Phenylobacterium zucineum HLK1: one gene and its partner. The protein of the gene in region 1 interacts with the protein of each later gene in a pairwise test. Links are inferred from orthologs where the notes say so. Each region holds a gene or a part of one and is shown on either strand. Other genes may lie near its edges.

Evidence for each region.
Region 2: the proteins of PHZ_RS06055 (region 1) and PHZ_RS01395 interact in binary tests that used the Escherichia coli proteins (3 or more experiments, as listed by UniProt). The link is inferred for Phenylobacterium zucineum HLK1 from one-to-one orthologs.

Annotation. Positions count from the first base shown.
Region 1 is NC_011144.1:1,253,429-1,257,102, reverse strand. Bases 346-3,344 are described here. They hold PHZ_RS06055 (sulfate/molybdate ABC transporter ATP-binding protein), read right to left. Parts: upstream 2,384-3,344; coding sequence 1,307-2,383; downstream 346-1,306. Other genes in these bases: cysT (sulfate ABC transporter permease subunit CysT), read right to left, coding at 3,185-3,344; cysW (sulfate ABC transporter permease subunit CysW), read right to left, coding at 2,349-3,188; PHZ_RS21545 (type I secretion C-terminal target domain-containing protein), read left to right, coding at 346-1,306. Also shown: more of PHZ_RS21545, read left to right, coding at 1-345; more of cysT, read right to left, coding at 3,345-3,674. UniProt on the Escherichia coli protein: Part of the ABC transporter complex CysAWTP involved in sulfate/thiosulfate import. Responsible for energy coupling to the transport system.
Region 2 is NC_011144.1:250,668-253,888, forward strand. The notes cover bases 338-3,221. They hold PHZ_RS01395 (aldehyde dehydrogenase family protein), read right to left. Parts: upstream 2,618-3,221; coding sequence 1,058-2,617; downstream 338-1,057. Other genes in these bases: rsfS (ribosome silencing factor), read right to left, coding at 338-352; PHZ_RS01390 (nicotinate-nucleotide adenylyltransferase), read right to left, coding at 389-1,048; proB (glutamate 5-kinase), read right to left, coding at 2,709-3,221. Outside these bases: more of rsfS, read right to left, coding at 1-337. UniProt on the Escherichia coli protein: Catalyzes the NADPH-dependent reduction of L-glutamate 5-phosphate into L-glutamate 5-semialdehyde and phosphate. The product spontaneously undergoes cyclization to form 1-pyrroline-5-carboxylate.

The sequences.
Region 1 (3,674 bases):
CGGGGCGGGCGACGACACGATCAACGCCAGCCAGGGCGCCGACGTCATCACCGGCGGCGAGGGGAACGACGTCTTCGCCTGGGCCGCCGAGCCCTGGGCGCCTGCGCGGGTCACCGACTTCGCCGTCGGCTCCGACACCCTGGACTTCTCGAAGCTCTTCCAGGCCGCCGGCTACGCTGGCGCCGACCCGGTGGCCGACGGCTACGTCTGGCTGTTCGACGATGGGGCCGGCGGCACGAAGGTGCTGTTCGACCGCGACGGCCCGGCCACGGGCCAGGAGTGGCCCAACTACGTCCTGCAGCTCGAGGGCGTGGCCGCCGGCGGCCTCACCTGGGGCCAGCTCTCGGGCGAGGGCTCGGCCGAGCCGCCCCCGGATGACGGCGGCGGCGATGATGGCGGCGATGACGGCGGCGACACCGGCGGCGGCGACACCGGCGCGGGCCAGGTGATCAATTCGCCCGGTCCGGGCTCCACGCTATCGGGCACGGCCGGGAACGACACCATCAACGCCAGCCAGGGCGCCGACGTGATCACCGGCGGGGCCGGGGACGACGTCTTCGCCTGGGCGGCAGAGCCCTGGGCGCCGGCGCGGATCACCGACTTCGCCGTCGGGTCCGACGCCCTGGACTTCTCGAAGCTCTTCCAGGCCTCGGGCTACTCGGGCGCCGACCCGGTGGCCGACGGCTACGTCTGGTTCCTCGACGACGGCGCAGGCGGCACGAAGGTGCTGTTCGACCGCGACGGGGCCGAGACGGGTCAGCAGTGGCCCAACTACGTCCTGCAGCTTGAGGGCGTGCCCGCCGCCGGCCTGACCTGGGCCCAGCTCTCGGGCGGCGGCGCGGGCGAGCCCCCGCCCCCGCCTCCGCCTCCACCGCCTCCCCCGCCGCCGGAAGAGGACGACGGCGAGGGCCGCGTGATCGACTCGGCCGGCCCCGGCTCGACCCTGACGGGAGGCTCAGGCGACGACACGCTCAACGCCAGCCAGGGCTCGGACGTCCTGACCGGCGCCGGCGGGGCGGATCATTTCGTGTTCGCAAGCGAGCCCTGGTCGCCGGCCCGCATCACCGACTTCGAGGCGGGCGTGGACAAGATCGACCTGTCCGGCCTGTTCGACACCGCCGGCTACACGGGCTCGGATCCGTTCGCCGCGGGCTACCTGCGCCTGATCGACGACGGGGCTGGCGGGACGAAGGTGCTGTTCGACAGCGACGCCGGGGGGCCGACCCCGGAGTGGCCGAACTACATCCTGCAGATCGAGAACGTGGCGCCCGCCCAGCTCTCGGCCGGCGACTGGATCTTCCAGTAGCTAGCCGGCGTAGACCTGCGGCCGCAGCGGCTTGACCCGCACGGCCAGGCCGGGGGCGACCCCGGCCGGCAGGGCCGCGCCGTGGGCCCTCAGCTCGACGGCGCGGCCCTCGATCAGGCACTCGATGCGCACGTCCGGGCCGCGCGCCGCCACGGCCCGGACCTCGGCGGCCAGGCCTGCCCCGTCGGCCGGGGCGAAGGCGACCTCGTCGGGCCGGAAGAGCACCTCCACGGGCCCCTGCGGCGCGCCCGCCGGGGCGGCCGATTCCCAGTCCGCGACCCGCAGCCGGTCCTTCTCGACCACGCCCGCCATGCGGCAGGCCGCGCCCAGGAAGTCGAAGACGAACGGATCGGCCGGATGCTCGTAGACCTCGTTCGGCGTCCCGAGCTGCACCAGCTCGCCGTCGCGCAGGATCGCCACCCGGTCGGCGAGATCGAGGGCCTCCTCCTGGTCGTGAGTGACGAAGACGGTGGTGACACCGGCGCGGTCGTGCAGCTCGCGCAGCCAGCGGCGCAGGCCCCGCCGGACCTGGGCGTCGAGGGCGCCGAACGGCTCGTCCAGCAGCAGCATCCTGGGCTCGATGGCCAGAGCCCGGGCCAGCGCGACCCGCTGCCGCTGCCCGCCCGAGAGCTGGGACGGATACCGGCCCTCGTAGCCCTCGAGCTGCACCAGCCCCAGCAGGCGGCGCACGCGTTCGGCGATCTCGTCCCGGGAGGGCCGCTCGGCCCCGCGCCGCACCGACAGGCCGAAGGCGATGTTCTGCGCCACGGTCATGTGCCGGAAGAGCGCGTAGTGCTGGAACACCATCCCCACCCGGCGGCGGCGCACCGGCAGGGCCAGGAAGTCCTCGCCGCCGAACCGCACCTCGCCCGCGTCGGGCGTCTCCAGGCCCGCGAGCACCCGCAGCAGGGTCGTCTTGCCCGAGCCCGACGGGCCCAGCAGCGCCAGGAACTCCTTGTCCCGCGCCCGCAGCGAGACGTCCCGCAGCGCCGGGAAGCGGCCGAACGTCTTGGAGACCCCGCGGATCTCCAGCGCGGCCCCGTCAGTGTTTGCAGCTTGCGGCAAGTTCACCGGCATGTCGCCATTCGAGGACCGTCTTGAGGACGAGGGTGACGAGCCCGAGGCCCGCGAGGATGGAGGCCGCCGCGAAAGCGCCGACGAATTCGTAGTCATTGTAGAGCACCTCGACGTGGAGCGGCAAAGTGGTGGTCAGGCCCCGGATGCTGCCCGAGACCACCGAGACCGCGCCGAACTCGCCCATCGCGCGGGCGTTGCAGAGCAGGACGCCGTACAGCAGCGCCCAGCGGATGTTGGGCAGGGTGACCCGCCAGAACGTGGTCCAGCCGCCGGCCCCCAGGGTCAGCGCCGCCGCCTCCTCGTCCGAGCCCTGCCCCTGCATCAGCGGGATGAGCTCGCGGGCGACGAACGGCAGCGTGACCAGCACCGTGGCCAGGACGAGGCCCGACGTCGCGAAGATGATCCTGACGTCGTGTTGCAGCAGGATCTCGCCGAACCAGCCCTGGGCCCCGAACAGCAGCACCCAGACCAGGCCCGAGACCACCGGCGACATCGAGAACGGCAGGTCGATGAAGGTGACGAGCAGGCTCTTGCCCCGGAACTCGAAGCGGGCGATCGCCCAGGCGGCGGCCACGCCGAACACCGCGTTCAGCGGGACCGAGATGGCGGCCACCGTCAGCGTCAGCCGGATCGCCGCCAGGGCGTCGGGCTGCCGGAGCGGCTCGATGTAGGCGCCCAGTCCCTTGGAGAGCGCCTGCTGGAACACCACGCCCAGCGGCAGGACGATCAGCACCCCGAGGACGGCCAGGGCGAGCGCGAGGAACAGGGGCGCAAGGCCCGGCAGTCGGATTCGCGACCCCGTCATGCGCGCCCCCGCCCCGCCGTCGCCATCTGGGCGGCGTTCACCGCCAGGAGGGCCCCGAACGAGATGACCAGCATGGCCAGGCCGATGGCCGCCGCGCCGGCGTAGTCGTACTGCTCCAGCTTGATGACGATCAGCAGGGGGGCGATCTCGGAGGTCATCGGCATGTTGCCGGCGATGAAGATCACGCTGCCGTACTCGCCCACGCCGCGGGCGAAGGCCAGGCTCAGGCCCGACAGCAGCGCCGGGGTGAGCACCGGCAGGGTCACCCGCCAGAACCGCTGGAGCGGCGTCGCCCCCAGCGTCAGCGCCGCCTCCTCCACCTCGGCGTCCAGCTCCTGCAGCACAGGCTGGACGCTGCGCACCACGAACGGCAGGCCGATGAAGACGAGGGCGAGGAACACGCCGAGCGGCGTGTAGGCGACCTTGACGCCGAGCCGGGCCAGCGGCTCGCCGAGCACCCCCGTCGGGGCGTAGATGGCGGTCAGC
Region 2 (3,221 bases), 1.0 Mb from region 1 along the record:
TCAGCACCCAGTCGGCGTGGGGCAGGCCCTCGACCCGGCACTTGCCGTAGCCGGCCTCCTTCAGCGCGCGCAGCAGGTGGTCGGCCATGGCGCCGACATGGCGCTGCGACCGGCCCGACGCCACGACCAGCGCGTCGGCCACGGGGCTCTTGCCCTTGAGATCGATGAGTACGACGTCCTGGGCCTTGTCCTCGTCGAGGCGGGCCAGGATCAGGTCCTCCAGGGCGCCGATGCGACCCTGGTCGTCCGATGAGGGCTCGGCGGCGGACGCCTGTCCCTCGTGCGCCGTAGGCGCAGGTTCACGTTGCAGCGGGGTAGCTCCTTTGTGTCCTCGCTCGCCGGACCCTATCACGGGCCCGCGGCCGGGTCAGCCGCTCTCACGAACACGTCAAGAGTTTGGGCTGTGGAGGCGTTCGCGCAAGGCCGTGGACGACTGGAAGTTGAAGCGGCCGAAGAGGAAGACCCAGGCCGGCGGCTTCAGCAGGGGCAGGATCGGCGCCTCCAGGGGCGAGCGGCGGGCGTGGGCGAAACGTCGCGCCGCGGGCGAGAAGCGGCTCTTCAGCGAGATCCAGGGCCGCGAGACCACGGCCACCGGCACCTCGCGCATGATCTGGGTCCAGCCGCGCCAGCGGTGGAAGGTCGACAGGCTGTCGGCGCCCATGATCCAGACGAAGTGCACGCCCGGGAAGCGGGTCTTCAGCGAACGGATGGTGTCGATGGTGTAGGCCGAGCCCAGCCGGCTCTCCAGGTCCGAGACGATCATCCCCGGGCCGGCGGCCAGCTCGCGGGCGAGCGCCATGCGCTCGGCCAGGTCGGCCGTCTCGCGGCCGGACTTCAGCGGGTTCTGCGGCGAGACCAGCCAGACCACCCGGTCGAGGTTCAGGCGCCGCTTGGCGGTCTCGGCGACGTGGGCGTGGCCCTCGTGCGGCGGGTTGAACGAGCCGCCGAACAGCCCGACGCGCATGCCGTGCTCCAGCTCGAAGCCGAGCTTCAGCGCCCTCGGCCGGCCGGCGGCGGGCGCCCGGCGGGCCGGACCTGCGAACCACATGGCCAGGGGTCAGCTCCCGCGCGGCGGGGTCGGCGCGCCCCCGCGGTCGAGGTGCGGGTCGGCCTGGGTCACGCGCGTGCGCACGGAGAACACGCCGTCGCCGGCCAGCACGCCGCCGCGGGCGAACAGGCGCCCGTTCTCCCAGTTGGACAGGCCGAGCTCGGGCTTCTTCAGCGCGTACTGGCCGTCCACCCAGCGGGTGAAGCCGTCGCCCACGAACGGGGCGTCCACCGCGGCGAAGAAGCGGGCGTGCGCGGCGGGGTCCTCGCTGATCAGGGCGGCGACGAAGCGCGGGCTGTGAGCGTTGAAGAGGGCCGCGGCCTCGGCCAGGTCGGCGACGATCCTCAGGCTGACCTCGGGGGTCTCCTCCCACTCCCACTCGCGGCCGAGCTCGGCGTCGGCGAGCGGCTCGACCAGCGGCTCCTCGCGCGGGCCCTCGGCGCGGACGACCACGCCGCGGCCGGCGCGCCAGGCCTCGGGCAGGCGGGACAGGTCCTGCTCGGCCACGTGCAGCTTGCAGCCCCGGCGGCGCTCGCCGGCCTTCCGCAGGGCCTCGAGGAAGACGGGGACCAGCTCGTCGGCGCGGGCCTCGACGATGCAGCAGGTGTTGAGCGTGTTGCAGACCTTGCGGTCCAGCGAGTGGTAGGCGGCGGCGAAGAAGCGGTCGGCGTCGGCGGCGGCGTCGGCCACCATCCAGGCCCCGCCCGTGCCGTGAAGGCTGACGGGCGTTCCGGCCTGGCGGGCGATGGCGCCCAGCTGGGCCACCGCCGCGCCCGAGCCGCGGGCCACGGCCAGCGACAGGCGCGGGTCGGCGAACATGGCCCAGCCGGCGGCGTGGGCGGGGGAGTCCACCAGCGCGGCGCAGCCCTCGGGCAGGCCCGCCTCGGTGATCGCCGGGTCCAGCGCCTCGGCCACGATGGCGCGAGCGGTGCCGAGCGCGTCCGAGCCGATGCGGAAGACCACGGTGTTGCCCGCCCGGATCACGCCGGTGGCGTCGGCGAAGACGTTCGGCCGGCCCTCGAAGACGAAGCCCACCACGCCCAGGGGCGCGACCACCTGCTCGACGGTCCAGCCGGGGTGCTCGACGCGCTCCAGCACCCGGCCGCGGGCGGCCTCGGCGCCGGCCCAGGCGCGCAGGCCCTCGATCATGTCCCGGCGCATGGCGTCCGAGACGGCCAGCCTGGTGGTGGAGCGGCCGCGGGCCCGGGCCTGCTCGACGTCGCGGGCGTTGGCCCCGGCGATCGCGGCCCAGACGGCGTCGTCGGCGAGACGGGCGGCGAAGGCCTCGAAGAAGGCGGTGACGGCGGCGTCCGGGACCTCGCCCATGCGCGCGAAGGCGGCGGCGGCCCGGCCCACGGCGCCCGCGGCCGTGGCCTGCTCGGCGGCGGGCACGTGCAGCAGGTCGCCGCTGTCCTGCACGACCAGCAGCCGGTCGCCGGCCCTGAACGCGGCGGCGAGCTGCGGGCTCACATGCGCGACGCGGTCGCCGCCGAACGGGATCGCCTGGCCGGGAGTGAGGGACTCCAGCCGGCCCGCCGTCCGCCTCGATGTTCCGCCGTCGTCCACCATGGGCCCCATTTGCTCAAGGTGAGCACTTCCTAGGCGTCTTTCCCGGGGTCAGCAAATGGCCTTCCGCCGGGCGTCGTAGATGACGCGGCGCTCAGGCCTCGGCGTGGGCCGCCAGCGCCAGGTCGTCGGCGTGGACCAGGGGGCCGGAGGTGTAGCCCAGGACGCCCTCGATCGCCTCGCTCTTCAGCCCGCAGATCCGCTCGGCGTCGGCGGCCTCGTAGCGGACCAGCCCGCGGGCGATCTCGCGGCCGGCCTCGTCGCGGACGAGCACCGCATCGCCCTTGTCGAAGCGGCCCTCCACCCGGCGCACGCCGGCGGCCAGCAGGCTCTTGCCCCGGCGCACCGCCTGGGCCGCGCCGTCGTCCACCACCAGCGCGCCGGCCGGGGCCAGGGAGCCGGCGATCCAGGCCTTGTAGGCGGCGGCCGGCGTGGTGGCGGGCTCGACGACCGTGGCGCGCTCGCCGCCCTCGACGGCGGCCAGGGGGCGCGTCCGGCTCCCCAGGGTGATCACGGTGGCGCAGCCGCCGGCCGCGGCGATCCGCGCCGCCGCGATCTTGGTGGCCATGCCGCCGGTGCCGACCCCGCCCTCGGCGTTCGCCCCGCC